One region of the Peptacetobacter sp. AB845 genome, then DNA from elsewhere that is predicted to be linked to it. Evidence: a T-box and tRNA genes for the amino acid it is inferred to sense, from the RefSeq annotation. Region 1 holds a T-box; the other holds one or more tRNA genes.
The links. The T-box of region 1 lies ahead of serS (serine--tRNA ligase). A T-box ahead of a tRNA ligase gene usually reads a tRNA of that ligase, here a tRNA-Ser.

Region 1 (16,814 bases):
TAACCGTATTTAATTTTCAAACAACACTTTTTATTAAAATGTCATTGTGAATTACTATACTATAATATCACAAAGATATACTTTCATCAAGAAAAATAAAAAAACTTGTTTCTTTGAAAAATTTTAAAATTTATTTTTTAAGTATATGCCTATAAATTTATTATTTCTTATGATAACGTTACTTTACTTGTTCATATTGTTATTAAATAATTATGGTGCTAAAATATTATTTGGATAGTATCTATATTATAGAACTGTACCTATTTTTAAGCATTAAAAACTTATTTCTGAAAATCGGGGTTAGGATCACACTAGTTTTGGAGGTGATACCATTATGTCCATAGGATTTATCGGACCTGGAAAAGTAGGCGTTTCGCTTGCTAGATATTTTAAAACTAAAAATATAATTATCTCTGGTTTTTACGGTCGTAATCCAGAATCATTAGAAGAAGCTGCTAGTCTAACAGACTCAAAATCTTTTTCGGACTTAGAAGGTTTAATCAATAAAAGTAATATTATAATAATTACCACTCCCGACGACATAATTTCAGAAATAAGCAATCAAATTTCAAAATACAATCTGACTGGAAAATCAGTTTGCCATACAAGTGGCTCTATTCCATCAGATGTTCTTTCTAGTGCAGAAAATTCAGGTGCATCAATCTATTCTATACATCCAATGTTTGCATTTTCTAATAAATTCACAAACTTAGAACAACTAAATAGCGTGTATTTCTCAGTAGAAGGTAAAAATGTATCTAAAGACTCTGATGTTATAAAACTTATGGATTCTTTAGGCAATAAATACTTCACTAGAGGCTCAGATTCATCTGCTAAATACCATTTAGCTAGTGTAGTAGTTTCTAATCTAGCTTTATCTCTATTTAATATAGGAACTGGATATTTAACAGATTTAGGACTTTCTGAAGATGAAGCCTTTGAAGCACTATATCCTCTTATTACAGGAAATATACAAAATATAAAAGAAAAAGGATATAGACTTTCTTTAACAGGACCTGTTTCTAGAGGTGATGTATCTCCTGTAGAAAAACATCTATCTGTATTAAAGGATAGCGATATAGAAATATATAAAAATCTTTCTATGAATTTATTAAAACTTAAAGCTGAAAGGGAATTTGGTGAAAACAAAGATTCTCTCGAAAAGCTTGTAGAATCATCAGAAAAATACCGCAAACTTTTAAACTTACTCGGAGGTAAAGAATAATGAAAAACACTGTATTATCATTCAAAAAAGCAAAAGAAGAAGGTAAAAAATTAAGTATGTTAACTGCATACGACTATTCAATGGCTAAAATAATAGATAGCTGTGGAATAAACGGAATACTAGTTGGGGATTCTCTTGGAATGGTTATAAAAGGAGACGAAGATACTCTTGGAGTTACTGTTGAAGACATAATCTACCACACTAGAGCAGTTAAAAAAGGTGCTAAAAATGCATTAATAGTTGGAGATATGCCATTTCTTTCTTACCATGTATCTATAGAAGATGCTGTAAGAAACGCAGGAAGAATAGTTAAAGAAGGCGGCGCACACGCAGTTAAACTTGAAGGTGGTGCAACAGTAGCTAAACAGGTTAAAGCAATAGTAGATGCTCAGATACCAGTTATGGGACATTTAGGACTTACTCCTCAGTCTGTAAACGCATTTGGTGGATTTAAAGTTCAGGGAAAAACTGAAGAAGCAGCTAGAAAATTAATAGAAGATGCTAAACTTCTTGAAGAAGCTGGAGCTTTCTCAATAGTACTTGAAGGTGTTCCTGCTGCAATAGCAAAATTAATAACTGAAGCTGTTTCAATACCTACTATAGGAATCGGTGCTGGTGTTGATTGTGACGGACAGATACTTGTTTATCAGGATATGCTTGGAATGTTTGATGACTTCGTTCCAAAATTCGTTAAACAGTATGCAAATACTGGTAAGGTAATGAGAGATGCTATATGTGAATATATAGAAGAAGTTGAAAACTGCTCATTCCCAGAACAGAAACATACTTTTAAAATAGATGAAGAAGAACTTAAAAAACTTTATTAATTAGATATAAATTAAATTGATTGAGTTATATATTATTAAGCATATAATTATTAGATTTAGAAATTTATTTAATTGAAATTAAAATAAGGAATAAAATTACAACTTTATAAAAATTAGATTGGAGAATTAAAATGTTAGTACATACAATAAAAGAAGTTAGAGAACAGGTTAAAGCTTGGAGAAAAGAAGGTCTTACTGTAGGATACGTACCTACTATGGGATACCTTCACGAAGGACATAGATCATTAATAGAAAAAGCTGTTTCAGAAAATGATAGAGTAGTTGTCAGCGTATTCGTAAACCCAACTCAGTTCGGACCAAATGAAGATTTTGAAGACTATCCAAGAGATATAGAAAAAGACTACGCTCTTTGTACAGATGCTGGAGCTAATTTAGTTTTCAATCCAGAACCAGAAGAAATGTACTTCCCTGATAAATGCACAACTGTAAATGTTGAAGGATTATCAAAAGGTTTATGTGGAGCTAAAAGACCAGTTCATTTCGGTGGAGTTTGCTTAGTTGTTTCTAAATTCTTAAATATAGTTACTCCTGATAGAGCATATTTCGGTGAAAAAGATGCACAGCAGTTAGCTATAATAAAAAGAATGGTTAGAGATTTAAGCATGGATGTTGAAATAGTAGGATGCCCAATAGTTAGAGAAGCTGATGGTCTTGCTAAGAGTTCAAGAAATACTTATCTTTCTGCTGAAGAAAGAGTTGCTGCTCTTGTACTTAATAGAAGCCTTACAAAAGCTAAAGCTGCTATGGAAGGTGGTTTAAGATGTGTAAGTGAAATAAGAGATCTTATAGAAAGCGAAATAAAGGAAGAACCTCTAGCTAAAGCAGATTATATAGAAATAGTTGATAGTGAAACTCTTCAGCCTGTAGAATCTGTTGAAGGAGATGTTCTTGTTGCTATAGCTGTGTTTATAGGTAAGACTAGACTTATAGATAATTTTACTTTTAGATTAGCTTAGCTTCTGAATTAATTTTAACTATTTTTATTTTTATCGTTATATATTTTTTTTATAATTATTTTAATTTTTTTAACGAGGACAATACATTGTTGAAATTTCAATGTTTTCCTCGTTTTTTATTTGTCTGTAAACTATTTCTATATTTTGTTTACATTTCCCTTTTTTATATGTTATAATGTACTAGTATTATTTTATACAACTCTTTTTTATTTCTTTTCTCAAAGCTCCGGGAATTCCACACATTTTTTCCTGGGGCTTTATTATTTTTTTGAAAAGGTAATTATTATATAGTTAATAAAAAAGAGTGCTGTAAAAAAACAACACCCTTTATATTATTATACCTGTCTTAAAGTATCTTTCTTTTTATCATATTTATATATTTTTCCATTCTCTTTATTTACAAGGTAATAACTACGGCTATTGTCATTTTCATCTACTCCCCAATATGCTTTATAATCTACAACCTTATATAATCCAAATGGATAGTAATTCTTTTCAAAATCTTTTATACGTTTACTATTCCGCATAGGAGTTATAGGATACTCTTCTCTTCCAAAAATATAATCATATTTTTTAACTTTAGTTTTTTTATGTAAAGTATCCAAGTATTTATCTGTTCCATATCTAGCATGTACTGCCAAGTTGTGTAACGTCATACTTCTCTTATCATCTGGAAAATATGCTGAACTAAAATGTCTTCCTATAAACATTCCTTTATAACTATTTTCTGTAATTAATACTGGTTGATCATACCCATAATTAGATGCCATAATAGCTATTCCTAATCTTTCATTAATTCCATCTACCGGACAAATATTTGTTTCTTTGAAGTGTTTTATTATAGCTTCATTAGTTCTAAATCTATCTTTTCCAGCTAGTCTTTTTGCATTTAAACTATTCACTAATGAATCTGATAAAACAGCTGTTCCACCTATAGCATATACTTTTTTCCCTTTTGTATTATAGTTTAATGTTTTTCCATCTTTTGAAAGAATTATCGGCATTTTTCTTAGTTTGGATTGAAATGCTATACTTACAGCATCTGCATCTCCTTTGAAGCCTCTTGCAACAGCATATTCTTTAACTTCACTAATTTTACTTATTTCATCAGCTATTTTAAAACTAGTTTCTATTCTATCCTTTCCTTCTATTCTCTTACATTCATATCCTAGAGATTCTAGTTCATTTTTATATTTATCTGATATTGCCTTTACTCCACCTATAATATATACATTTTTTAAATTTCTATTATTCTTTTTTAGAGACTTATCTAAATTTTTAGCAGATAAATTACTTTCATCTATTGGAATAAATAATCCTTCAGTTGCTCCAACTAATCCACTAGCACATAAACCATCGGATGTTAGAGAGTTTTCATTTACTAATATAACTGATTTATATTTTTTACCATATTCATTTTCAGCCTCTTGTTTTGCTAGTTCTCTTATATATTCTCTATCACCTTTTGTCAAAGCATGAATTGGCGTTGAGAAACTTGGAATAATCATCATTCCAGCTAATAAAAATGAAATTACTTTTTTCTTATTCATATCTATTACCTCCTTTTTATTTTAATTTAAATATAGCATATAAAATTTTCTTCTTCAATGTTTATAGTAATTTAGTTTGAAATTAAATATTTTATATGATAACCTTAAATTACAATATTATTACAAATAGAGGTGATTCTTGTGTTTAAAAAGTTTGTTTCAATTTCTCTTGCTGCTCTTTTGGCATTTAATCTTTCTGCTTGTGCATCAAAAAATATTTCTAAAGGTTCAAAGAAATCTTCCTCACAAAATCAGAGTTCTTCTAATGATAATTATCCTGACTGTGAGTCTATTGATTTTTCAAATGTAAGTTATAATGACTATGGTGGTTTTAATGGTATTACTTTTGATATACCAGATTTTTTAGAGTATACTTCTGATTCTTTAGATGATAACAAAGTCGAATTTTTTACTGCTAACAAGTCTTGCTATATGAGTGTAGAATATGCAGGAAAGATTTCTGATTTTAAAACTATTTATGACAAGGATTTAGCTAATTCTAAAAATGTTGGATTTAATGTATTTGAGGACTATGAATACAGAATTTCCGGAGATGATGGAAAAACTGTATACTACAAATGTTCTATTATATTTGAAGGTGTAGATGGATACTATCTTCAAAATTTATTGATGGTCTATCCTAAAAAATATGAAAAAGAATTTGATCCAATAGTTACTAGAGTTTATCATAGTTTTGTTAAATATGCAGGTCCTGATGAATTTATTGAAGAAGAAAAAAGTCAATCAAATCTTCCTAGCTTAGATGGGAAAGATAAGATTTTGTCTATTTCAGATGAAGAGCAGATGGAGTTTTTAGGAGATTATGATAAAAACAAAAATTATAATATAGACTACTGCTCTATTATAGGAAAAAATGTATATGGAACTTCTCATATTGATGGAGATTTTGGATATAATACAGTTAATATACCTGGTTGCTCTGTAAAATATCCTGATTTTCTGCAATTCTTAATGGTTCCTGATGCCAAATACGGAATTAATTTTAGAACTAATGAAAATGAAGCTGGCTTTGCTGAGTTTTCTGTTATCTCTACAGAAAATTTAGAACCAGCTGAATGTCCTAATGCGGTCGCTTTCTTTAATAAATATTGTTCAGATAATAAATATTCAAATATCATAAAAAAAGAGCTTTCAGATAATTTCCTTTATATAATAGAAGCTGGTTCTCAACCACGTTCTCATGTTTCTATGAAAATTCACTACATAGATGAAAATGAAAATGATTATGTTTCACTTTCTGTTGAACCAGATTTTTATTATAATAATGAAAAAATGTTCTTAGATATTTTTGAAAACATAAAAGCATCATTTAGACATAACGGTGGGCTTTAGGAGGTAGATTATGAAATATTTGAAAAAATTTTCAGTATTAACTCTTTGTTTTGCATTATCTTTTAATCTAGTAGCTTGCAAAAGTAAAGATATTAAAAAATCTGATGTCTCTAATTCTGTTGAATCTTGTGATAATATAGATTTTTCTAATGTTGATTACAATAGTTATACTTTTGAAGGCGTAACCTTTAATTATCCTAGTTTTTTAGGAGTTTCTAAGGAAGGTGATGATTATATTGCTTTAGCTACTCAAGATAATTCAGTATCTTTAAAGGTATATAAGGAAAAGCCTGGAACAAATTTTAGAAATCTTTATAATTATGATATGTCGAGTCTAAAAAATATTAATTATGATAGTTATAAGGATATTCGTTTTAGTGTATCTGGAACTAATAATAATTTTGAATATTATAAGTCTAGTATTCTTTTGGGAAGTGATATTTTTAGTTTTATGATGATTTATCCTATAGAATATTTAGATGAGTTTGATAGTATAGTTACAAATGTTTATAAAGCTTTTGTAGCTAATTTGGATAATAATATCCAGAATAATAATGTATCAGAAAATAACTCTAATAATGATACTATTTCTAACAACAGATTGCAAGTTGCTACAATTGAGGCTAGAGAGCCTGGGGAATACGCACCTTACCCTACAAATCTAATTCTTTTAGGTGATTATGTTAAGGGAAAAGATTATGACCTTCAATATTGCAAAATTTTAGGTAAAAATATAATAAACGATAAAACTATTGATGATCCAATTACTTATAATAAGGTCTATCATGAGTGTGGAAGTATTAACTACCCTGATTTTATGCTACCAGGTCTTGTTCCTGGTAATGGTAAAAATATTGACTTTATTTCTCGTGATGAACAATTTTATGTAAATATGGGGTATAGTTTTAATCAAGTTATAGAAGATTTTACCGCTGAATCTTATTTAAACTATTTAAGCTCTTTATCAGAAACAATATACAGTAAAATAAATGGTAAAAAATTATATATAGCTCAAAGAAGCTCTGAAAATCCAGATAAAATTTATCTATCTTGTTACCTAGTAGATGAGCTTGTTATATTTAATTTTAGCTTATCATTTACATCTAGTTATTATCACTCTCATAAGGATAGAATAGATTCTATTTTTGAAGAAATGGATAAAACTTTTGCTCCAGTTGACCAAAGCTATTTTGTTTCTTAAAATATAAAATTTAAACCACCATTATCCACTATTATAATTTAGTAGATTATGGTGGTTTTTTATTTATCTTTATATCTATTTTTTAATTATTACTTTTCTAAAAAACTCATAATAGTATTATCTCAATCTCTTAAAGAAACTTCCTAACATACCCGCACACTCTTCTTCTAACACCCCATACTTGTATTCAACCTTAGAATCTTCAAAATACTCCTTCTTAAAGTCAGACTGTTTCTCTATCTTGGCATTCTTTACCCTCTTAGCTCCTATGACAACTTCTCTGATTCTCGAATTTACAATAGCTCCACAACACATTATACATGGCTCCATAGTTACATACATCTTGCAGCCAAACAATCTCCATCCTTTTAACTTCTTAGCAGCATTCTTTATCGCAAGTATTTCAGAGTGTGCAGTTGCATCTTTTAAATGCTCAGTTAAATTATGTCCTCTTCCTATTATCTCTCCATCTTTTACAATTATCGCACCAATTGGAGTTTCTTCTTTATCATAGGCCTTCTTAGCTTCTCTAAGTGCCTCCATCATAAAATACTCGTCATCCCTCATTCCTGTAACCATTCTTACATACTGGCGATCATACTCGCAGAAATCCTCTGTATTTATAAGGAATTTATCACCTACTGCATATTCTTTCATTCCCTTCTGATTAGACACAGCTACAACTTCAGCTTCAACGGTTTCAGTTATTCCAAACACACATTTTTTATACTCTTCTTCATTCATTCTTACAACTTTTGCAACTTCTTTGTTAGGATTAAATTCTGTATCTTTATCTACCTTATATCTATATACCTCACAAATTTCATTATCTATAAAATCTCCGTCCACTATATTTTCAAAAATCTCATTGATAAACGAAATATTTTCTTCTTTAGCCACTATCCCAGCTTCTTCTGAGATTTCTCTTTTAAGTGCTTCAAATACATCCTCTCCAGAATCTATATGCCCACCGACCATCACACCGTATAACCCTGGGTAACTTTTATACATCGCTCTTTGTTGGAAATAGCAGTATTTTCCATCTTCTGTATCTTCTTCAAACCAACAGTGAACTACCTTATGTATATGTCCCTTTTCGTGAATTTCTCCTCTTGTAGCAGTTCCAATCTTTTCAAAATCTTTGTTGTATATGTCTAAAATCTCTTTGTTTATTATCTCATCTTCTCTATTTTTAACTATTTCTACTTCTTTATCCTTTGCTCGATTGCTCATATCAAAAGATATTATTTTAGATTTATTCAATTCTATCCACAGCCTTTCTTGTTTATATTTTTAAAAACACAGAAATTTTATCCACTTATCCACTATTTTTACTTGGATATTTAATTTTTTCTATTATTTTAGTACTTTTTAACTACATATTCATACACTTTTAACTAATCATATAATCTAGCTTAGTTTAAATTTAATGTTATTTCAATACCTATTGTGGATTAATTTATATTTAAAAAGAGATGCTATAATTTATATAACATCTCTTTAATTCCTATTTATTAATATTTTCTAAAAAATTATAATTAAAAATGTACATCATATTAATTAATTTAATGCAATAAACATAGTAAATTATTTAAAATTAACAATATCTATTTTACGTTTTCATACTTTATTTTATTAAATTTCTAAATTCATTTAGTGTAAAATATTTCCTCAATACTTTTTACTAAATTTATAGCATTACAAAACACACATATAAAATTTTTTATATATGAATTTATAGGTATATAATCAATTACTTCTATTAAAAAAATTCTTCTCATTTTTTATTCTGATGCTAATTATATCCTCTAAACTATCTCCTCCGGCTTAACAATATTTAAAAATTGAATCAATCTAGGATTTGTTGGGTTTGATAAAATTTGTTCTGGTGTTCCTATTTCAGAAATAGTTCCTTGATCCATGAACACAACCTTATTTGCTACATTTCTAGCAAATTCAATTTCATGTGTAACTATAATCATAGTTGTTCCATCATTCGCCAAATTTTTCATTACTGAAAGAACTTCTCCAACCAACTCCGGATCCAATGCTGATGTTGGTTCATCGAACAGCACAACACTTGGTTCTACAGCAAGCGCACGTGCTATAGCAACACGTTGTTGTTGTCCTCCTGAAAGTTCAGATGGATAATAATCTTTTCTTTCTTCCATACCAACTTTCTTTAAAAGTTGAATAGCTTTTTTTCTTGATTCTTCTTTACTTTTCTTATGAACAGTCACTAATGCTTCCATTACATTATCCAATGCTGTCATATTTCTAAATAAATTATAATTTTGAAATACCATTGATAAATGGCTACGTAAACTCATAACTTGTTTTTTTGTATATTGAGCTGCATCTATTGTAACATTATCTACTGTAATTTTACCTTTTGAAGGTGTTACAAGATAATTAATACATCGAAGAAGAGTTGATTTTCCAGTTCCTGAAGGTCCAATAATAGCAACAACATCTCCTCGCTCAACATCCAAATTGATATCTTTTAATACTTCTGTCGAATCAAATTTTTTATATAGATGTTCAATATGTATCATTGTTTATTCCTTTCATTTAATATTTGCTCATTTTATATTCTAATTTTTTCTGTAAAAATCCAAGTATAATAGACATAATATAATAAATAATTGCTATATCAAAATATATTTCAAAATAATTAAACTGTCTACTTCCCTCATAAATTCCCATTGCCATCATTTCAGAAACACCAATTGTAAAAGCAATGGATGTTCCTTTAATTAAATCAATCAGAGAATTAAATAGAGAAGGTAATGCTACTCTCATAGATTGTGGTAAAACAATACGACGCATGTATTGTAATTTTGTCATACACAAGGATAATGCTGCTTCTATCTGCCCTCTATCAACCGATTCAAATGCCGCTCGTATAGTTTCACTCATATATGCTGCACTATTTAAACTTAAAGTAACAATTGCTGCAACTGTACCAGGTAATTGGGTTAACATAGGGTACATTGTAAAAACACCAAAGTAAATAAGAAATAACTGTACAATTAATGGAGTTCCTCTAAAGAAAGATACATAAAACTTAGCAATTTGAGACAACACCTTAATATTAAAATATCGTATTGCTGCTATAATTAATCCAAGTACAAACGCTATAACTAATGAAACAATTGCTAAAAACAATGTCATTTGTGTCGCTTTCAATAATAAAGGCATCGTTTCAATCATAAATTCAATATCCAAATTTTCAAACATAGACATAGTTGTTCACACCCTTTTCATATAAAAAACGGAGGACTGTTGCTAGCCACTCCGTTTTATTTCTTTTATATAATATTTACTTATTATCAGGATTAACAGTAACATCATCACCGAACCATTTAACTGCTAGTTCAGCAAGACTTCCATCTTCCTTCATTTCCTTAATTGTCTTGTTAGCCATTTCAAGTAATTCTTTATTTTTTCCTTTTAGAATTGGGAAAATATCTGTTTCTGTAATTCCATTATATCCTGTTACTTTTAAGCCAGTTACATCTCCTTTTTTAATAAGATATAATCCCTGAGGACGAGAAACACCTGTTGCATCTAATCTTCCAACTTCAATATCTTTATAAGCTGCAGTTACATTTGAATATACAACCTGCTCAATTTTTCCTTCTGGATCAGCAGCATTATACATATCAATATCTACTCCACCAGCAATTACACCAACTTTTTTCCCATAAAGATCTTCTATTGTATTGACATCTTCTGAATCTTCTTTTACAAACCATGCTCCTGGACTATACATATATGGTTCAGTAAAATCATACTTTTCTGCACGCTCTTCTGTAGCACTTACTTGACATAAAATTGTATCTATTTTACCTGTATCAAGCATAGTAAAAAGACCTGCTACATCAGATGAAATTGTATATTTTAATTCAAGATTATTTCTCTTTGCAATTTCTTTCCAAATATCTACTTCATAACCAACTAATTCATCATTTTCCATATAGTTAAATGGTACATGTGAACCATAGGCACCAATTTGAACTACTTGTTTTTCCTTATTATTTTCCGCTGCACTTTCGTCTTTCTTAGAAGTGTCCTCTCCACCACATGCTGTTAATCCAACTGTAAGCATTGCAATTAATCCCATGCTAATAATTTTTTTAAAAAAATTTGTTTTCATTTTATTTCTCCTCTCTCTCAATTAAGTATTAAACATTTTAATTGTAGTTTATATTACAAAAAATAGCCAATTGTTATTATCTATAAAATTAATTTTTTTTATAGATAAACTCTATTAATATAAATAACAAACAATCTAGTGAATATTTTTAATTTCTCTCAACTCAATTCTTATTCAAACTTTTTATAGTTTTAATTTATTGTAATTTTCTTAAAAATAAAAAAAGAACCACCAATTTCTCGGCAGTTCTTTATATACTACATTTTAAATTTTATTATTTTATAACATCTACACCCATGTATGGTCTTAATACTTCTGGAACTACTACTGAACCATCAGCCTGCTGATAGTTTTCAAGTATAGCTGCTAAACATCTACCTACTGCAAGTCCTGATCCATTTAATGTATGAACGAATTCTGCTTTAGACTTTTTATCTCTTTTGAATTTTATGTTAGCACGTCTAGCCTGGAAGTCTTCGAAGTTTGAGCAAGAAGATATTTCAACGTATCTTCCGTAGCTTGGCATCCATACTTCTAAGTCAAATTTGAATGCTGCAGTAAATCCTAAGTCACCTGTACATATTTTAACTCTTCTGTATGGTAATCCTAATAACTGAAGCATTTCTTCTGCATCCATAGTTAATTTTTCTAATTCATCATAAGAGTTTTCTGGTAATACAAATTTAACTAATTCAACTTTGTTGAACTGATGCTGTCTTACTAGACCTCTTGTATCTCTACCTGCAGACCCTGCTTCTGATCTGAAACATGGAGTGTATGCACAGTATTTTATTGGTAACTGATCTGCAGTTAATATTTCATTTCTGTGTATGTTTGTTACTGGTACTTCTGCTGTTGGTACTAAGAAGTATTCTAATCCTTCTAGTTTGAACATGTCTTCTTCAAATTTTGGAAGCTGTCCAGTTCCTGAGAAGCTATCTCTATTAGCCATGAAAGGTGGTAATACTTCTGTATATCCATGATCAGCTGTATGAGTGTTTAGGAAGAAGTTTATTAAAGATCTTTCTAATCTAGCTCCTAAACCTTTGTATAATGTGAATCTTGATCCTGTTATTTTACCAGCTCTTTCGAAATCTAATATTCCTAAATCAGTTCCTATATCCCAGTGAGCTTTCTGTTCAAAGTCAAATTTTCTAGGTTCTCCCCATTTTTTAACTTCTACGTTGTCTTCATCAGTTTCTCCCTGTGGTACATCTGGATGAGGAACGTTTGGTATTCTCATTAATGTGTAGTTTAATTTATCTTCTACTTCTTTAACCTGTACGTCTATTCCTTTTATTTTATCAGATAATTCTTTTAATCTAGCTTTATCTTCTGTAACGTCTTTTCCTTCTTTTATTAGCTGAGGTATTTTTTTAGATTCTACATTTAATTCCTGTTTTAATACTTCAACTTCTTTTAATAAATCTCTTCTCTGGTCATCAAGTGCTACAACTCCATCAAGGTCGAATTCTTTTTCTCCTCTTATCTGCATAGCCTGTTTGATTTCATCTAAATTTTCTCTTATTCTTTTGATATCTAGCATTTTTCTGCTCCTCCCCAAATAAAAATTTCTGAAAATCATATAAAATTTTCAATTATATTGTATTGAATTTACAGATTTGGTTTTTCAGGGGCGTTTTTTTGTATAAAAAAAGATTTTCACCCCTTACAAAAGGGACGAAAATCTGTTATCCGCGTTGCCACCCTAATTGAATGCACCAAAAAGCACATTCCTCTCAAAATCCTGTAACGTAGGAATACGTCTAACTTATTTCAGATTAGAAGCTCCAGAGTAGATTCAAAAACCACTGATATGAGTTCACACCGACCACTCACTCTCTGAAAACAGAACTGTTTTTTACTTAGCTCCTTCATTGCCTTTTCACTATTATGTATCCAATTATATTATAATAATCTCTATTTTTCAAGAGAAAATGAGAATTTTTAGTCTATTTTTATTTTCTTACAAATTTTTTGATATTATTTTTTATATTTTTATTACATCTATTTTCGCAATCAAAAAATTTTTTTAATTGGTTTTTATTACATTTATTTTCCTTTTATTACTACATTAACCTGCGGAAGAACAATATGGTTTTCATCGAATTTTTTCTTTATTTCCTCCATTAGGTCGTAATAAGCATCCCAATAATCTTCTGTCTTAACCCAAGGCTTACTGACAAATTCCATCGAATTATTTCCCATAGAGTTTATACCTATTAATGGTTTAGGATCTGATAATACTCTTGAATCTTTTTCAAATATTTCTTCTACAATACCTTTTAATACTCCTATATTCGTATTGTAATCAACTGTAAATGAGAAATCTATTCTTCTTATATTCTGATTAGTATAGTTAATAATATTATTACTTGTTATCTGGAAGTTTGGAATTATTATTGTCTTATTATCCACTGTTTTTAGTATAGTACTAAATATCTGAATATCATGTACAGTACCTTCTACATTAGTATCCGATGTCTGAATATAATCACCTATTTTAAATGGTTGGAAAAATAGTATTAAAAATCCAGATGCTAGATTAGATAGTACCTCTTTAAATGCAAGCCCTATACTGAACCCTGCAGCCCCTACAACAGTTACAACAGATGTTGTCTTTATTCCTATCATCTCTAAACTGTTTAATGTAGATACAACTATTATAGATATATACACTCCATAAACTATAAAGTTAGTGAATCCTTTTCCACTAGTGTATTTTTTTAATACCTTAGAAACTGTTCTTCTACATATTTTTGCAATAATTAATCCTATAAGGAAGAATATTATAGCATATATAAGCGAAGGTATTTTTTCTATACCAGTGTCTAAAAATGCCTGTAACGTGTTTGTCATCGTCTAATTTTCTCCTCTAATTTTTAAATTTTCTATCTATTCTTTACATAAAAAAAAGATTACGTGGCTACGTCCTACTCTCCCAGGGGCCTTCGCCCCAAGTACCATCAGCGATAGAGAGCTTAACTTCTGTGTTCGGAATGGGAACAGGTGTATCCTCTCTTCTATAATAACCACATAATCTTTATTTTCAGAGATTGTACTCTGAAAACTACATACATATTAATCAAATTACCAAATATTTACTTGGTCAAGTCCTCGACCTATTAGTATCGGTAAGCTGCATACATTACTGCACTTCCACCTCCGACCTATCAACCACGTAGTCTTCATGGGGTCTTACTTCCGAGGAATGGGAAATCTTATCTTGAGGCTGGCTTCGCGCTTAGATGCTTTCAGCGCTTATCCGTTCCGTACATAGCTACCCAGCCATGCCTCTGGCGAGACAACTGGTACACCAGCGGTACGTCCACCCCGGTCCTCTCGTACTAAGGGCAGATCCTCTCAAATTTCCTACGCCTGCGACGGATAGGGACCGAACTGTCTCACGACGTTCTGAACCCAGCTCGCGTACCACTTTAATGGGCGAACAGCCCAACCCTTGGGACCTACTACAGCCCCAGGATGTGATGAGCCGACATCGAGGTGCCAAACCTCCCCGTCGATGTGGACTCTTGGGGGAGATAAGCCTGTTATCCCCAGGGTAGCTTTTATCCGTTGAGCGATGGCCCTTCCACTCAGAACCACCGGATCACTAAGTCCGACTTTCGTCCTTGCTCGACCTGTATGTCTTGCAATCAAGCTCTCTTATGCCTTTACACTCTGTGCACGATTTCCGACCGTGCTGAGAGAACCTTTGAGCGCCTCCGTTACCTTTTGGGAGGCGACCGCCCCAGTCAAACTGCCCGCCTGACAGTGTCCCAAGACCTGATTCAAGGCCTCTGGTTAGAGTCCCAGTACTACAGGGGTGGTATCCCAACGGTGGCTCATCCAAAACTGGCGTCCTGGAATCAAAGCCTCCCACCTATGCTGTACATGTAGTACCAAGACCCAATGCCAAGCTACAGTAAAGCTCCATGGGGTCTTTCCGTCCTGTCGCAGGTATCCGGCATCTTCACCGGAATTACAATTTCACCGAGTCTGTTGTTGAGACAGTGCCCAAATCGTTACGCCTTTCGTGCGGGTCGGAACTTACCCGACAAGGAATTTCGCTACCTTAGGACCGTTATAGTTACGGCCGCCGTTTACTGGGGCTTAAGTTCACTGCTTCGATTGCTCTAACAGATCCCCTTAACCTTCCAGCACCGGGCAGGCGTCAGCTCCTATACATCGTCTTGCGACTTAGCAGAAACCTATGTTTTTGGTAAACAGTCGCTTGGGCCTATTCTCTGCGGCCATCTTTCGATGGCACCCCTTATCCCTAAGTTACGGGGTCATTTTGCCGAGTTCCTTAACAACAGTTCTCTCGCTGGCCTTAGGATACTCTCCTCACCCACCTGTGTCGGTTTGCGGTACGGGCGCCTTTAAACTCGATAGAGACTTTTCTCGACAGTGTGAATGCAGATGCTTCGCTACTAAATTTCGCTCCCCGTCACACCCCAGCATTGTATCCGTGGATTTGCCTCCGGATACTGCCTCAGTGCTTGGACGTGCATAACCAACAGCACGCTCATCCTGTCCTACTGTGTCATCCCATTTCTCAAACGCTTATTGGCGGTACAGGAATTTCAACCTGTTGTCCATCACCTACGCCTTTCGGCCTCGGCTTAGGTCCCGACTAACCCAGGGAGGACGAACCTTCCCCTGGAAACCTTGGGTTTACGGCCTGTGGGATTCTCACCCACATCTCGCTACTCATGCCAACATTCTCACTTCTTTACAGTCCACATGTCCTTACGGTCATGCTTCTGCCCAGTAAAGAAAGCTCCCCTACCCATCATAAATGATGCCGTGGCTTCGGTAGTAGGTTTTAGCCCCGGAAATCTTCGGCGCAGGATCACTCGACCAGTGAGCTATTACGCACTCTTTGAATGAGTGGCTGCTTCTAAGCCAACATCCTGGTTGTCTGTGCAATCCCACATCCTTTACCACTTAACCTACATTTGGGGACCTTAGCCGACGGTCTGGGCTGTTGCCCTCTCGACCGTGAATCTTATCACCCACGGTCTGACTCCCAGATAAAAGATGACGGCATTCGGAGTTTGATAGTCTTCGGTAGGTGCAATACCCCCTAGGACATTCAGTGCTCTACCTCCGTATCTCTGAATCTGAGGCTAGCCCTAAAGCTATTTCGGGGAGAACCAGCTATCTCCGGGTTCGATTGGAATTTCACCGCTATCCACAAGTCATCCCCGAGCTTTTCAACGCTCGTGGGTTCGGTCCTCCACGAAATTTTACTTTCGCTTCAACCTGCTCATGGATAGGTCACCCGGTTTCGGGTCTACGTCATGCAACTAAACGCTCAGTTAAAACTCGCTTTCGCTGCGGCTGCATACATGAAGTACTTAACCTTGCTGCATAACGTAACTCGTTGGCCCGTTCTACAAAAAGTACGCGGTCACACAAGAAATGTGCTTCCACAGTTTGTAAGTACAGGGTTTCAGGTTCTATTTCACTCCCCTCCCGGGGTTCTTTTCACCTTTCCCTCACGGTACTATGCGCTA
Region 2 (16,814 bases), 420 kb from region 1:
TTACAAGATGCTACATATGAGGTATTAGATAGTTTTCATAAAAATAAAACAAAGGGAAATTATGAATTAGGGGTAATTGCTGTAGTACACACCTTTGGTGGAGATTTAAAATGGAATCCTCATATACACGCCTTATACACCGAAGGTGGAATAGATAGAAATAATAAGTGGTTCAAAAAATTAGATTTCATACCATATACATATATGAAAAAGGTATGGCGAAAGTTGGTACTAGATATAATAAAAAACAATTTTAGCGATAGAAAAACTAAAAATTTGATAAATAAGCTATATAAGAAAGAATTCTATGTAAATGCAGAAAGACGTTTAACTAATATAAAACAGGCAACTCAATATATAGGTAGATATTTGGCTAGACCAGCTATCGCTGAATATAGAATAATTAATTACGATGGAAAAAATGTAACTTACTGGTATGAAAACAAAAAACCTAAGGAAAAAAGAGAAATAACTGTAAATGTATTAGAATTTATAGGTAAAATAACCCAACATATTCACCCGAAGGGTTTTAGAGTTGCAAGAAGATACGGTCTATATTCAAGAATAAAAAATAAATTAAGCATAGAAATATTGAAGTTATATAACTTTATGAGACACAGAAATATATCTAAGCTGATAAAAAAGAAGAATACAGTAAAGAAAAATTTTAAAGATAGATTGATAGAATCATTTGGAGTAAATCCTTATATTTGTAAAAATTGTGGAAAAGACATGATTCTATGGGAAATATGGCATTATAAATATGGATTAATATATAATGCACTAGATAAATCAAATTATAAAAGAATAATCTACGAAGAAATTATAGAAAAAGAAATTTCTTTGAATACAACAACACAAATAGAATTATTTTAAAAGTCTATTAATAAATAGGCTAGCTTTGCTATACTCAAATATAAATAATAGTGTATAATTAGTGTAATTAAAATTATTAGGAGAAATAGTATGTTAAAAGAATTAGAAGAAATGAGTAAAGGACAAAAGTTATATAATTATGAATGTAAGTCTTGTGGATTTGAAAAAGGAGTACCAGAATTTATAGTAGAAGAATTAAGACAAGATGCATTCTTTTCATCAGGAGCGATAGCTTCGCTAAATGAAAAAAATATGCCAGAATTAATTTGTCCTAATTGTGGAGCTAAATTTGAATACAAAAAAACTGACGACCGTTAGGTGTCAGTAAAGGTACTGTCACAAGAACACCTTTTAAAGGTGTTCTGTGGCAGTATTTTTTTATATTTTAATAATTTTTCCATAAATGGAAAAATATTTTTTTATCAGAAAATTTAAATTTTACAGAAAAAAGTGTTGACTAAATTTTCGGAAAAAGATATTATATAAAGCAAGAAAAAAATGCGCCATTAAAAAAAGGTTAGATATAAAATTATAAAAATAAGTATACATTATACTAAGAAAAAGGGAGGTAAAGGAAATGAAACAGCGCAAGTACAACATAATAGACATAATAAAAATAGAAAACCGTACTTGTGCGGATCATGAAATTTCAGGACTAATTATTGAGGATAATCTCATACCAAAGGAATCAATAATTAACATTGTCATACAGGAAAGAGCTTGTATAATAATAAGAATTTTTGATTCAATAATAATTTCAGGTATAGCTATAATTTACATATGTAATTCAATAGCAATACGTCAGAAAGAGATAGTTTTCAATAAAAGTAAATATGAAATTAAAAAAGCAGTAGAGAAGATTAATCTTGTGAAAACTCTATCAAACAAAAATGATGGTGTGGTAATCAATGATGATTTACCATATAGTTTTGCGAGTAAAAAAATCGATTATGCAATAGATGTATATGAGGTGCTTAATGATACATTGGGAGAGGATAAAAACAGTAAACTGATAAAAAATCTGAACTCGATGTTTATAGAAAATGCACTTGATATTTATATAAATCATACTGAATGGATGTATAGGAAATTGATGTACAGAAATTTAAAAAAAGTAGATGGAATTATTGTGGATGATTTTATTCACGTAATTACAGATAATGAGAAGTTGCTTCTACTGAATTGGCATGTATTAAATATGCTGATAGAGTGGAAGCAACTTTATTTTTTTATAAAAAAGTGGGATATACTGTATATTTTAAGATGTATACAGTATTTAAATTCAATATTCAGAATATTAAAGAAAGAAGGGTAGGATATGAGAAAACTAGTTTTATCTATACTGGCAAGGGATGATGCAGGTGTTCTTACAAGAATCAGTGGATTATTTGCACGAAGAGGATATAGTATTCTTAGCATATCGGCGGGGATAGCTGAAAATAAAGGTTTATCAAGACTTACTGTTGTTGCTCAAGGTGAGCCACAAACTCTTGAACAGATAAAAAAACAAGTAAAAAAACTAGAGGATATTTTAGAAGTAGATATTCTTGAACCTGAAAAATCTGTTTTAAGAGAACTTGTTATGATAAAGATAAAAGCAGATTGTACTAAAAGAGAGGCAGTATCTGCTGTAGCTAAAATATTTAGAGCAAAAGTGGTAGATGTATCAAAAGACTCTATGGTTGTAGAAGCTACTGGTGATAGCGTTAAAATAGATGGATTTATAGAACTTCTCAAAGAATTCGAAATTATGGAAATAGTGAGAACAGGTTTATCGGCAATCAAAAGAGGATGCGAATACCGGAATTAAAATCAATAAATAAAAATAAAATAAATAAAAATAAATAAATAAAAAACAATAAATGATAAAAAGGAGATAGGAAAATGGCAAAAATATATTATATGGAAGAATGTAATCAGAAATTATTAGAAGGAAAAACAGTAGCAATAATAGGGTATGGTTCACAAGGACATGCACATGCATTAAATCTTAGAGACAGCGGTGTAAATGTAATAGTAGGACTTTATGAAGGATCTAAATCTTGGAAAAAAGCTGAAGAACAGGGATTTGAAGTATACACTTCTGCTGAAGCAGCTAAAAAAGCAGATATAGTTATGATACTTATAAATGATGAATTACAGGCAAAACTTTATAAAAATGAAATAGAACCAAATCTTGAAAAAGGAAACATGCTTATGTTTGCTCATGGATTCAATATACATTTTGGACAGGTAGTTCCACCAGAAGGTGTAGATGTAACAATGATAGCACCAAAGGCACCAGGTCATACGGTAAGAAGTGAATATTGTGCAGGCAAAGGAACTCCTTGTCTTGTAGCTGTAGAACAGGATGCTACCGGAAATGCAAAAGAATTAGCACTTGCTTACGGAGCTGCAATAGGTGGAGCAAAAGCAGGTCTTCTTGAAACAACATTTAAAACAGAAACAGAAACAGACTTATTTGGAGAACAGGCTGTATTATGTGGTGGTGTATGTGCACTAATGCAGGCGGGATACGACACTTTAGTAGAAGCAGGATATGATCCTGAAAATGCATACTTCGAATGTGTACACGAAATGAAATTAATAGTTGACCTTATATACCAGTCAGGATTTGAGGGAATGAGATATTCAATATCTAATACAGCTGAGTATGGAGATTATGTAACTGGTCCTAAAATAATAACAGATGAAACAAAAGCTTCTATGAAAAAAATATTAAAAGATATACAGGATGGAAGTTTTGCAAGAGAATTCCTTCTTGAAATGTCAGAAGCTGGTGGACAGGCTCATTTCAAAGCAATGAGAAAACTTGCGGCAGAACATGGTTCTGAAAAAGTAGGTAAAGAAATAAGAAAATTATACAGTTGGTCAGATGAAGATAAATTAATAAACAACTAATTAATATATATTATTCAGGCAGACTAAAATGTATGTCTGCCTGAATAATAAAAATAATAAGTATCTTTTATAGGGGCAAAAGCAATGATTAAAAATCATTAGCCTTATAGATGTAAGAATATAGGAGGAAAATATGAAAAGTAATAATGTGAAAAAAGGAGTGGAAAGAGCTCCTCATAGATCTCTTTTCAACGCACTTGGTATGACTGAGGAGGAACTTAATAGACCGATAATAGGTGTAGTTAATTCATATAATGAAATAGTTCCAGGACACATGAATCTTGATAAAATAGCCGAGGCTGTTAAAAAAGGTATATATATGGCAGGTGGAACACCGGTTGAAGTTCCTGCAATAGCGGTATGTGACGGAATAGCTATGAATCACACAGGAATGAGATATTCACTTGTTACAAGAGAACTAGTATGTGATAGTACTGAGTGTCTTGCAAGAGCACATCAATTTGACGGACTTGTAATGATTCCAAACTGTGATAAAAATGTTCCTGGACTTCTTATGGCAGCAGCAAGACTAGATATACCGACAATATTTGTAAGTGGGGGTCCAATGCTTGCAGGAAGAAAACTTGATGGAAAGAAAACTTGTCTATCAACACTTTTTGAGGCTGTAGGTGAGTACAATGCAGGAAAAATGAGCATGGATAAATTAAAAGAATTTGAAGAAAAAGCTTGTCCTACATGTGGCTCTTGTTCTGGTATGTATACTGCAAACTCAATGAATTGCTTAACAGAAGCTCTTGGAATGGGACTTAAAGGAAATGGAACAATACCAGCAGTTTATAGTGAAAGAATAAGACTTGCAAAACATGCTGGTATGAAAATAATGGAGCTTGTTGAAAAAGATATAAAACCTTCAGATATAATGACAGAAAGTGCGTTTAGAAATGCAATGGCTGTTGATATGGCACTTGGATGTTCTACAAACTCAATGCTTCATCTTCCGGCAATAGCGTACGAAGCAGGGGTTAATCTTAATCTTGAAATAGCTAATGAAATAAGTCGGAAAACTCCTAATCTTTGTCATCTTGCCCCTGCTGGAGATACTTTTATGGAGGATCTTAATGAAGCTGGTGGAGTATATGCGGTAATGAATGAGCTTGATAAGCTAGGAATATTAGATAAGGAATGTATGACAGTTACAGGATTTAATGTTGGAGAAAATATAAAAGAATGCGAAAATCTTGATACGAGTGTAATAAGACCAGTTGAAAATCCATACAGTAAAACAGGAGGAATAGCTGTATTAAAAGGAAATCTTGCTCCTGATAGTTGTGTTGTGAAAAAATCAGCAGTGGCGCCAGAAATGATGAAACATAAAGGACCTGCAAAAGTATTTGACGGTGAAGAAAGTGCGATAGAAGCAATCAGAGCAGGAAAAATCAAATCTGGAGATGTAGTTGTAATAAGATATGAAGGTCCAAAAGGTGGACCAGGAATGAGAGAAATGCTTTCTCCAACATCAGAAATAGCTGGCATGGGACTTGATAAAGATGTAGCTCTTATAACTGACGGAAGATTTTCTGGAGCTACAAGAGGTGCATCTATAGGGCATGTATCACCAGAGGCAGCACTTGGTGGGACAATAGCATTTGTAAAAGACGGAGATATGATAGATATAGATATAGAAAATAATAGTATAGAGCTTCTTGTTTCAGATGAGGAACTTGAAGAAAGAAGAAATGGATTTGTACCAAAAACTCAGAATGTGAGCGGTTATCTAAAAAAATACGCTTCAATGGTTACTTCGGCAAATACTGGTGCAGTCCTTAAAGTAAAATAAAAGAGGATGGTGAAAATATATGAGGCTTAAAGGAGCAGATATGGTAATGGAATGCCTTTTAGAACAGGGAGTTGAGACAGTATTTGGTTATCCTGGAGGGGCAATACTTGAAATATACGATAGTTTATATAAATATAAGGATAAAATACAGTCAATACTTACATCTCATGAACAAGGGGCATCTCATGCAGCAGATGGATATGCTAAATCTACTGGAAAAGTAGGCGTTTGTATGGCAACAAGTGGACCTGGTGCTACAAATCTTGTAACAGGAATTGCAACTGCATTTATGGATTCAATTCCTATTGTTGCAATAACTGTAAATGTTGGACTTTCATTTCTTGGAAAAGATAGTTTTCAAGAAATAGATATTACAGGAATTACAATGCCAATAACAAAGCATAACTTCATAGTAAAAAAAATTGAAGACCTTGCTCCTGCAATAAGAAAAGCCTTTAAAATAGCTAGAGAGGGAAGACCTGGGCCTGTAGTTATAGATATAACTAAAGATGTAACAGCGGGATATGGAGAATACGAAAAAGAAGAGATAGATACAAATTCAAATAATTTACTATTATATAATGAAGAAAACTATCAAGAAAATCTTGAAGAGGCAGTTAAACTTATAGAAGAAAGTAAAAAGCCATTTATATTTGTAGGTGGAGGTATTAAAGCTTCTAATGCATCTAATGAGTTAAAAATATTTGCAGAAAAGATAGATGCGCCTGTTGCTGATTCGCTTATGGGAAAAGGTGCTTTTGATGGAAAAAGCAAAAGATATACAGGTATGCTAGGGATGCATGGAACAAAAGCTAGTAACCTTGGAGTAGCAGAATGTGACCTTCTAATAGCTATAGGAACTAGATTTAGTGATAGGGTAATTGGAAATTCAGCGGGATTTGCATCTAAAGCAAAAATAATACATATAGATATAGATGAAGCGGAAATAAATAAAAATATACTTGTAGATCTTGGAATAACAGGAGATGCAAAATATATACTTGAAAAGCTAAATCTTATGTTAAAAAAACAAGAACGTAAAGAATGGATGGAAGAAATAGAAAATCTTAAAGATAAATATCCAATGAAATATAATAAAAATGTGCTTACAGGCCCATATGTAATAGAAAAAATAGAAGAGTGCTTTGATGATAATACAATAATATGTACAGAAGTTGGGCAAAATCAGATGTGGGCTGCACAGTACTTCCATTATAAAAATCCAAGACAGTTTGTAAGTAGTGGCGGACTTGGAACAATGGGATATGGTTTAGGTGCAGCTATAGGAGCAAAATATGGAAATCCAAAATCAAGAGTTATAAATATAGCAGGAGATGGATGCTTTAGAATGAACATGAATGAGCTTGCAACAGCTTCAAGATACAATGTTCCGATGATACAGGTTATACTTAATAATAAGGTTCTTGGTATGGTTAGACAGTGGCAGACATTTTTCTATGAGGGAAGATATTCGGATACAGTTCTTGATGATCGGGTTGATTTTTGTAAGGTTGCAGAAGGACTTGGATGTAAAGCAGTAAGAGTTACAAGAATGGACGAATTAGAAAAAGCACTTTTAGAAGCAGATTCATATAATGGACCTTTTGTTATTGAATGTATGATACAAGAAGATGACAAGGTATTTCCTATGGTTGCCCCTGGAAAAAGTCTTAATGATACTTTTGATCAAGATGATTTATAAAAGTAATTAACTTTATTTCATTCTACAATTAATTTGAAAATTAATCTAAAAACATATATCATAGATAATATAAATATTACTTATATATATCATAGACAAAATGTATAAACCAAAATACAATTACTATAGTATTATTAAAGGTATAGAGCAAGATTAAAAAATTTATATGTAGAAGGGAATATATAATGACTAAAGAAAATAAGAAAAAATTAATCACAAGAGTAGGTGCGGTATTATTAGTATTTGCTATCTATTTCTTTGTAACACCTGTAAAAACATTTGTAAATCAGATGGTATTTTACTTATCTAGTTTAGATTTGGAATCAATAAAACAATACATACTATCGTTTGGAATTTGGGCTCCAATAATTTCATTCCTACTTATGCTACTTCAGTCAGTAGCGGCACCACTTCCTGCATTTTTAATAACATTTGCCAATGCAGCCTTATTTGGTTGGGTATGGGGTGCAATCCTATCTTGGTCAAGTGCTATGGCAGGGGCAGCGCTATGTTTCTTTATAGCTAAGTTTTTAGGTAGAGATGTTGTTGAAAAACTTACAAGTAAAATGGCTATAAGCAGTATAGACGAATTCTTTGATAAATATGGTAAATACACTATATTAGTTTGTAGATTACTTCCATTTATGTCATTTGATATAGTTAGTTATGCAGCAGGTCTTACATCAATGAAATTTATGCCTTTCTTTATAGCGACAGGTATAGGACAGCTACCAGCTACAATAGTTTACTCTTATGTTGGTGGAATGCTTACTGGTGGAGCAAAATTATTTGTAACAGGATTAATGATATTATTTGCACTTACAGTTGCAATATATATGTTCAAGAAGATATACAACGATAAAAAGAATAAAGCTAAGGCTTAATGGTTAAAGAAAATATTATGAAAATAACACCGAGTTATAGATTTTAGCTCGGTGTTTTACTTTTTTGAAAAAAATAGTACTAAAATGAAAAGATTATAAATTTATATAAAAAATATTTAAGTATAGTGTTTAAATTGATATAATAGAATACAAGATTAAAAAGTTAGAAAATTAAAAAAGAGAAGAGGTGCTGATTATTGAATATAGTAGATAAAAGTTGTGTAGAATTCATCGAAGTTCTTTCTTCAAGAGAGCCAGTTCCTGGTGGAGGTGGTGCTGCTGCTTTTGTCGGAGCGATAGGTGTGGCACTTGGAAATATGGTGGCTAATCTTACAATAGGTAAGAAAAAATACGCAGAATATGAAGATGAGATTAAAGAATTATTAAGAGAAGCTAAGGAAATAGAAGCAGAACTATTATCTATGGTTGATAGAGATGCAGAGTGCTTTATGCCTTTATCTCAAACTTATGGGCTACCAACATCGACAGAAGAAGAAAGAGAATATAAAACAAAAAGAATGGAAGTAGTATTAAAGCAAGCTTGCGAAATACCATATAAAGCAGCTAAAGTTTGCTTTAGGGCTATAAAAATACATGAGGATATAGTGGATAAATCGTCAAAAATAGTTATAAGTGATATAGGAGTAGGTGTTCAGTGTTTAAGAGCATGCCTACTTGGCTCAAAACTTAATGTAAAGATTAACACAAAATCTATGAAAGATAGAGAGTATGCCGACAAGATTTCTAAAGAGGTAAATGAAATAGTAGAAGATGGAATAGCTATATGCGATCAAGTCTTTGAAAGAGTAATAGAAATTATGGAGGAATAATATGGATACAAAGATAATAAAAGGTAAGCCAGTTGCAGATAGAATAACAGAAAATTTAATAGAAGAAACAAAAAAGCTAAAAGAACTAGATATAGTACCAAAGCTTGCAATAGTTAGAATTGGAGAAAATCCTGATGATATGTCCTATGAAAGAGGAGCTATGAATAGATGTGCTAAAATAGGTATAGATGTTCAAAATATAGTATTGCAAGGAGATGTATCAGAAGGGGAATATATAGAAGTTATAAAAAACTTAAATGATGATAAAAATATAAATGGAATTTTATGCTTGAGACCTCTTCCTAAAAATATAAATGAAAATAAAGTTAAGTCTATAATAGATGCAAAAAAGGATGTGGACTGTTTTAATCCTATAAATTCAGCAAAACTATTTGAAGGAGAAAAAGATGGTTATGCACCATGTACTCCAGAAGCAGTTATGAAAATTTTAAATCATTATGAAGTTGATTTATCTGGAAAAAAAGTTGTAGTCTTAGGAAGATCTTTAATAGTAGGAAAGCCTGTATCTATTATGCTTATGGGAGAAAATGCAACAGTTACAATATGCCATTCAAAAACAGAAAATTTAGCTGAAGAAGCTAAAAATGCCGATGTACTTGTAGCTGCAATAGGTAGAGCTAAAATGGTGGATAAGTCATACATAAAAAAAGGTGCTACGGTTATAGATGTAGGTATAAATGTAGATGAAAGTGGAAATCTTTGTGGAGATGTGGATACCGAATCTGCTATAGGAATTGCCAAAATGATTACTCCTGTTCCAGCTGGAGTTGGATCTGTTACTACATCTGTACTTGCTGAGCATGTTATAAAAGCATGTAAGATACAAAACAATATAAATTAAAGCAATATATAATAACCTGTGTATAATTACTCAGGTTATTTTTTTTATATTAAATATTATTTTTTTATGTCCTTTGTTTAATAAAAATACTACACAAAATAAAATTTAACTATTAAAATATATATATTGACTGAAATTTTAAAAAATAAAATAAAGTTAAAAACTATAAAAAGAAAAAATATTATAAAAAGGAGTTGAGGATATGATTATTTCTGGAAATAAGCCATTTGATGAGATAAAAGAATTTATAAAAGAAGATAAGACTGTTTTTATAATTGGTTGTGGAAAATGTGCGACAGTCTGCAAAAGTGGTGGAGAAGAACAGGTTCAGGCTATGAAAGAGCTTTTAGAAAAAGAAGGAAAGATTATAACCGGAACAACAATACTAGATCCAGCATGCACACTTTCTAAAACTAAAAAAGATTTAGAAAAATTTATGGAAATTATCAAAAATACCGATTCAATTCTTTCTATGGCTTGTGGAGATGGAACACAGACAATAGCCAAAGTTTTAGAAGAAAAACCTGTATATCCAGCAAATGATACTTTATTTATAGGTGAAGTACAGATGTTAGGAAGATATGAGGAGGCGTGTAGGGCTTGTGGAGATTGCCAGTTAGCTTGGACTGGAGGAATTTGCCCAGTAACATCTTGTTCAAAAGGATTGTTAAATGGAGCATGTGGCGGTGCTGACAAGGATGGAAGATGTGAGGTAAATCCTGAATATAGCTGTGCATGGGTAAAGATTTATAAAAGACTAGAAAGATTAAATCAGCTTGAAAATTTATTAAAAGTTAGAGATGAAAGAGACTACTCTAAATTAAATAGAAAAAGAGATATTACTATGAAAGAATTAAATGATAGGAGGAAGCGATAATGAGCAGATTGAGAGATGTTTTAGAAAGTGATAAATTTGCTATAACTTGTGAAATTGCTCCTCCAAAAGGAACAGATATTTCTCACATAATGGAGTGTGTAGAAATATTGAAGGGAAAAGTCGATGCAGTTAATGTTACTGATTTTCAATCAGCTGTGGTTAGGTCTACATCACTTGTAATTTGCAAGATTTTAAAAGATAATGGAATAGAGCCAGTTCTTCAAATGACAGGGAGAGATAGAAATAGAATAGCAATTCAGGGTGAACTTCTATCTGCTGGTATACTTGGTATAGAAAATTTATTTGCTATAACAGGAGACCACACTAGCAAAGGAGACCATCCGCAAGCTAAAAATGTATTCGATTTAGACAGTATAAATATTTTAAAAGCAGCAGAATATATATCTTTTGGAAGAGATATGAACCATAATGAATTAAAAGGACATCCTAAGTTTTATATGGGTGCTGCAGTATCTCCAGGATTTGTACCTATTGAGATTCAAATTATAAAAATGATTAAAAAAATAGCTGCTGGAGCAAAATTTTTCCAGACTCAGGCCGTTTTTGATATAGAGACAGTTAGAGAATTTAGGGATAGAACTAAAAACTTTGAATGCAAGGTTCTAATAGGAGTTATTCCTCTTAAATCACCAGGAATGGCTAGATTTCTAAATAAAAATATACCTGGAGTGGATGTTCCAGAACATATAATAGAAAGAATGGAAAAAGTCGGCAAGGAAAATTATAGAGAAGAAGGAATGAAAATAGCTGCAGAATTTATAAAACAATTAAAAGAAGAAAATTTATGTGATGGTGTTCATATAATGTCTGTCGGTGCAGAAAAAAATATACCTAAAATTATAGAAATGGCAGGAATAGAGAGATAATTTAAATAAAAAATTGAGGTGAAATCTATGAGAGATTGCCATATACATTCACATTATTGCCCACATGGGACAAAAGATTCTTTTGAAGAATACGTAGAAATAGCTTTAAAAAATGGATATGATGAAATAAGTTTTACAGAGCATTTTCCGTTACCGGATGGATTTGAAGATCCATCACCTAAAAAAGATAGTGCGCCCACAGATGAAGAGTTTGAGAGTTATTTAAAAGAGGCAAAATATATTCAACAAAAGTATAATGATAAAATAAAAATAAATGTTGGTACAGAGGTTGATTATATAGAAGGTTTTGAATATGAAATAAAGAAAAAGCTTGAAAAATATGGAGATAAGCTAGATGATGCAATATTATCTGTTCATATGATAAAAGCTGATTATGGATATTCTTGTGTAGATTATAGTGAGGAAGAGTTTAAAAAATTATTGAATTCTTTTTGGGGAATAGATAAATTATATAGAAAATATTATGAAACTGTGAAAATGGCGATTGAGTCAGATTTAGGAGTGTATAAGCCAAAGAGATTTGGACACTTAAATCTAATTAGGAAGTATTGTAAAATATTTGAATACGATTATAGCGAGCAAAAAATATTAGTTGAAATAATGGAGTTATTAAAAGAAAAAGAGTTTGAGCTGGATTTTAATGTATCTGGAGTTAGAAAAGAGAATTGTGGAGAGGTTTATATTTCAGGATATTTAAAGGAGTTAGTTGATGAATATGGAATAAATACAGTGCTTGGATCTGATTCTCATACAGCAAAAACTATAGTAACAAAAGAGAAATATATGGAATTAATGAAAGAAAAGTAAACTAAATGATATAAAAATTAATAAAAATAGGCTGTCAAATTTTATTGACAGCCATTTTTATATATCTATTAATTTATAAATAATTTACATGAACATTTTGTTAGTTCCAACAAATCTAACACCATCTTCAAATACTTTTTTACCACCAAGAGCTACAAATTTAACATTATTTATGCAAGTTATATCTTCACTTAAATTTCCTTCTACAACTAGTAAATCCGCATCAAGACCTTCTTTTACAAGACCTCTTAATTCAGAAACACCTAAAACTTTTGCTGGGTTTTCTGTTGCAGTCTGTATAGCCTGAACAGGAGTTATACCGTATTCAACCATGTACTGAAGTTCTCTATTTAAAGGAAGTAGTGGAGAACCATACATTACCATATCTGTTCCAGCTAATACTGTAACACCTGTATCGTAAAGTTTTTTGAAGTTATCTCTATATGCTTTATAAGCTGGTTCAAAGTATTCATAGTTTGCTAATTCTTTCTGCATAACTATATCATTTGCAGGAGAATCTTTATATTTTTCTAAAGTTTCTTTGCAAACTTCATATAAATAAGTATATGCCATTATAGTTGGAGTCCAAGCCTGACCATTTTTAGCCATCTGTTCTGCCTGTTCTAATGTTAAGAAAGTACCATGTTCTATAGTATCAAATCCAGCATCTATACACATCTGAATTCCAGGATGAGTTCCTGCATGAACACCGCATTTTATTCCTCTTCTATGGCATTCGTCTACTGCTGCATCTAATTCTTCTTGAGTGAATTCTGGTATATGGCTTCTATGAGTAGTTAGAACTTTAACCCATTCTGCGCCATCTCTAACCTGTCTTCTTATTTCTTTTCTTATTTCCCAAGGTCCATCAACCTGAGCTATATCATCATCATATCCATGTCCACCAGTCATACACATACCATTGTCGACATGAGTTATACGAGGAAGTACTAAATAACCTTTTTCAGCAGCTAATTTCATAGTTGAGCATAATTTTCTAGCAGAAGTCATATCTCTTACAGAAGTTATACCTCTTTCAAATGCAGACTGTGCATGCTGTACAGCAAACATAGTAATTAACTGATCATTGTAATTAAAAGTATCTGGTTGAGAGAAATAATAACCTAAATGGACATGCATATCACAAAGTCCTGGTAGTAGAGTAGCATTTCCAAAGTCTTTAACTTCTTCATTAGGGAAGTTAGCTATTAAATCTTCTTTTGTAGAAATTTTTTTAATTTTTCCTTGTTCATCAGTTAAAACAGCTTTATCCTCTAGCACTGTCTTACCATCACCTGTGATTAAATATTTTGTGCAGATAATCATATTATAATTCCCCCTTAAAATTTTAAAAATTGTTACAATTTTATTATACTCCTTAAAAAAAGACAATTCAATTATAGAATGTTAATAAATTATTAATATATTTTTTATAATGGTATCGAATATTTATTATTATATTTAAATGTATTGACTAATATACTTTATTAAGGTAGAATATAAAGAGTATTCGGAGAAGTACTCAAGAGGCTATAAGAGGAGCCCCTGCTAAGGGTTTAGGCTGGGTAACACCGGTGCGAGGGTTCGAATCCCTCCTTCTCCGCCAGTATTAAGACCTTTTTAAAAGGTCTTTTTTTTATGCAAATATATGTAATGAAAATAGTTGGAATAGTGGCAAAATCTTTTTTTAAGAAAATTTATGATATACTAATAGAGTATGTAAATTTCAAGTAAAGTAATAATCAAAAGTAAAATTTGAATAAATTTTTTAATAATAATACAAGAGGTGAATTTATGGACGGGAAAAGATTTAGAATTTCTGATATATTTCAAAGGACAAGGAATATAAAAAATAGACTTATTTTAGATTCGTTAGCTGTTGGAATAATAACAGGTATTGTTATAGTTGTTTACAGAATACTTGCATCAAAACTGGCTGTATTCTTTAATTATCTTTATAGCTATGCAGACCGTAACATTTTAATGATTCCAGCTGTATTTATACTACTAGCTGCATCAGCGTTTATAGTTGCGGAATTTGTAAAAAAAGAACCTATGATTTCAGGGAGTGGAATTCCACAATTAGAGGGAATACTTTCGAGAAAATTGAGTATAAACCGGATGAAGGTATTATTTTATAAATTTGTAGGTGGAATAATCTGTCTTGGTGCTGGTCTTTCTGTAGGGAGAGAAGGCCCTTCTGTTCAGATGGGTGGTTGTATAGGTGAAGAATTCTCTAAAAAAGGAAAGAAACCAGATTATGAAGAAGTATATTTAACTACTTGTGGAGCAAGTGCAGGTCTTTCTGCCGCATTTAATGCACCTATGTCTGGTGTTATGTTTGCACTTGAGGAGGCTCATAAAAACTTCTCACCAATGATTTTATTATCTGCTATGATTGCATCACTTACAGCCGATTGTGTTGCAAAACAGTTCTTTGGTATAATACCATCTTTAAAGTTTAATCAGTTAAATATAATGCCGATAAAATACTACTGGGTACTTATAATATTAGGTATAGCTGTTGGAATTAGCGGTGTTATATTCAATAGTGGAATACTAAAAACTCAGAAAATGTTTAAAGAAAGTAAATTAAATAGATATGTAAAAATAATGATACCGTTCTTTATAACCGGAATTATAGGAATGATTTCTCCAATACTTATAGGTGGTGGACATGAGCTTATAATGGAGCTTCAGAGCACAGATTTCATGCTTATAACACTTATGATATTTTTAGTGGTTAAATTTATATTTACATTTATTTGTTTTGGCTCAGGGGTTCCTGGGGGGATATTCTTCCCACTTTTAGTTCTTGGTGCACTTGTTGGAAATATAGTAGGACTTGTATCAATAAGATATCTTGGAATTCCTAGTATATATATAATGAATTTTGTTGTGCTTGCTATGGCAGGACATTTTGCGGCAATAGTAAAAGCACCTATAACAGGAATAATACTAATATCAGAAATGACAGGATCGCTTGCTCATTTATTACCTCTAGCAATAGTCAGCGTAGTTGCACAGCTTACATCTGATGTGTTAAAAGGAGAACCTATATATGAAAGCTTACTTGATAGGCTTCTTGCAAGAGAACACAGTGCAAATGAATATAAGGGGACTTCAAAACAGAAAACTCTTCTTGAAGTTTCGATTGACATGGACTGTATGGCTGACGGTAAAAAAATAAAAGATATAAAATGGCCGGAAACATCTTTAATCGTTGCTGTAAATAGAGGAGAGAAGGAAATAATCCCAAAAGGAGATTTAACTCTAATTCATGGAGATTTGATAACAGTTATGACATCTCAGGACAATTCTCCTTATGTCTTAGAAGAACTTAAAAGTATATCTACTCTAACAGTTGTAAATGAATAATTATTAAAATTAGAATAGATAAAAACAGATAAAAAGGGTAATAATTGTAATAGATAAGAATTAAAAGTAATATATACAATTAAAAAAATTGAAATGTAGTGCATAAAATTGAAATTAAAATTTTTTAGAAAGTAGGGCTTAAAAATATGAATTTAGATAGCTTGAATCAAAATCAATTAAAAGCTGTAGAGCATATCGAAGGACCGTGCATGGTTCTTGCAGGTCCTGGTTCTGGAAAGACGAGGGTTATAACCTATAGAATTGCGAATATGGTGCTTGAAAAAAATGTACCTGCAGCTAGAATTTTAGCTATAAGTTTTACAAAAGCATCATCTATGGAAATGAAAAATAGGATAAGAGCTATATCTGATGATATTAGATTATCTAAGGTAACTTGCGGAACTTTCCATTCAGTATTTTTTAAAATCCTGAGATATTTTGAGAACCTACAGCTTAAAAGTATTGTAGATGATAAAGAAAAGAGATATGCTATAAAAAATATAGTAAAAAATTTAAAAATAGAAAATACAGATGACGATGATACAATTACTCAGATAATGACCGAGATTTCATATATAAAGAATGAACTTATGAATCCAGCAGAGTATCAATCTGATGTGCTTACAAAGGATGATTTTACAAGGGTTTATTCTATGTATGAGGCATACAAAGAAAATGCAAGAAAAATAGACTTTGACGATATGCTTATAAGAACTTATTATATGCTAAAAGAGTATCCTCAAAGGCTTGAATTTGTAAGAAATGTTTATAAATATATACTAATAGATGAGTTTCAGGATATAAATAGAGTTCAATTTGAGATTATAAGAATGATAGCAAATCCACTAAACAATATATTTGCTGTTGGAGATGAGGATCAGAGTATTTACGGATTTAGAGGGGCTAGACCGGACTTTTTACTTGAATTTGAAAAGTATTTTAAAGGAACAGAAAAGATATTTTTAGATGTAAATTATCGCTCTAAAAAAGA

Region 2: it encodes a tRNA-Ser, which carries the amino acid that the T-box ahead of serS (serine--tRNA ligase) is inferred to sense. The anticodon was not compared.

Annotation. Positions count from the first base shown of each region.
Region 1 covers NZ_CP180001.1:439,750-456,563, forward strand. The annotation lists gene ACK2WO_RS02230 (Rossmann-like and DUF2520 domain-containing protein) at 335-1,225, shown strand; gene panB (3-methyl-2-oxobutanoate hydroxymethyltransferase) at 1,225-2,052, shown strand; gene panC (pantoate--beta-alanine ligase) at 2,184-3,029, shown strand; gene ACK2WO_RS02245 (cell wall-binding repeat-containing protein) at 3,365-4,579, opposite strand; gene ACK2WO_RS02250 (hypothetical protein) at 4,721-5,932, shown strand; gene ACK2WO_RS02255 (hypothetical protein) at 5,943-7,133, shown strand; gene ACK2WO_RS02260 (deaminase) at 7,251-8,396, opposite strand; gene ACK2WO_RS02265 (amino acid ABC transporter ATP-binding protein) at 8,942-9,688, opposite strand; gene ACK2WO_RS02270 (amino acid ABC transporter permease) at 9,705-10,379, opposite strand; gene ACK2WO_RS02275 (transporter substrate-binding domain-containing protein) at 10,456-11,292, opposite strand; gene serS (serine--tRNA ligase) at 11,567-12,838, opposite strand; T-box leader at 12,966-13,179, opposite strand; gene ACK2WO_RS02285 (mechanosensitive ion channel family protein) at 13,345-14,151, opposite strand; rRNA gene rrf (5S ribosomal RNA) at 14,213-14,329, opposite strand; rRNA gene ACK2WO_RS02295 (23S ribosomal RNA) at 14,398-16,814, opposite strand, start outside.
Region 2 covers NZ_CP180001.1:22,543-39,356, reverse strand. The annotation lists gene ACK2WO_RS00180 (transposase) at 1-876, shown strand, start outside; gene ACK2WO_RS00175 (hypothetical protein) at 967-1,194, shown strand; gene ACK2WO_RS00170 (hypothetical protein) at 1,454-2,191, shown strand; gene ilvN (acetolactate synthase small subunit) at 2,195-2,686, shown strand; gene ilvC (ketol-acid reductoisomerase) at 2,761-3,777, shown strand; gene ilvD (dihydroxy-acid dehydratase) at 3,911-5,575, shown strand; gene ilvB (biosynthetic-type acetolactate synthase large subunit) at 5,595-7,277, shown strand; gene ACK2WO_RS00145 (VTT domain-containing protein) at 7,463-8,161, shown strand; gene ACK2WO_RS00140 (cyclodeaminase/cyclohydrolase family protein) at 8,359-8,991, shown strand; gene ACK2WO_RS00135 (bifunctional 5,10-methylenetetrahydrofolate dehydrogenase/5,10-methenyltetrahydrofolate cyclohydrolase) at 8,993-9,853, shown strand; gene ACK2WO_RS00130 (methylenetetrahydrofolate reductase C-terminal domain-containing protein) at 10,056-10,730, shown strand; gene ACK2WO_RS00125 (methylenetetrahydrofolate reductase) at 10,730-11,617, shown strand; gene hisJ (histidinol-phosphatase HisJ) at 11,645-12,445, shown strand; gene ACK2WO_RS00115 (amidohydrolase family protein) at 12,530-13,771, opposite strand; tRNA gene ACK2WO_RS00110 (tRNA-Ser) at 13,958-14,051, shown strand; gene ACK2WO_RS00105 (ClC family H(+)/Cl(-) exchange transporter) at 14,240-15,823, shown strand; gene ACK2WO_RS00100 (ATP-dependent helicase) at 15,970-16,814, shown strand, end outside.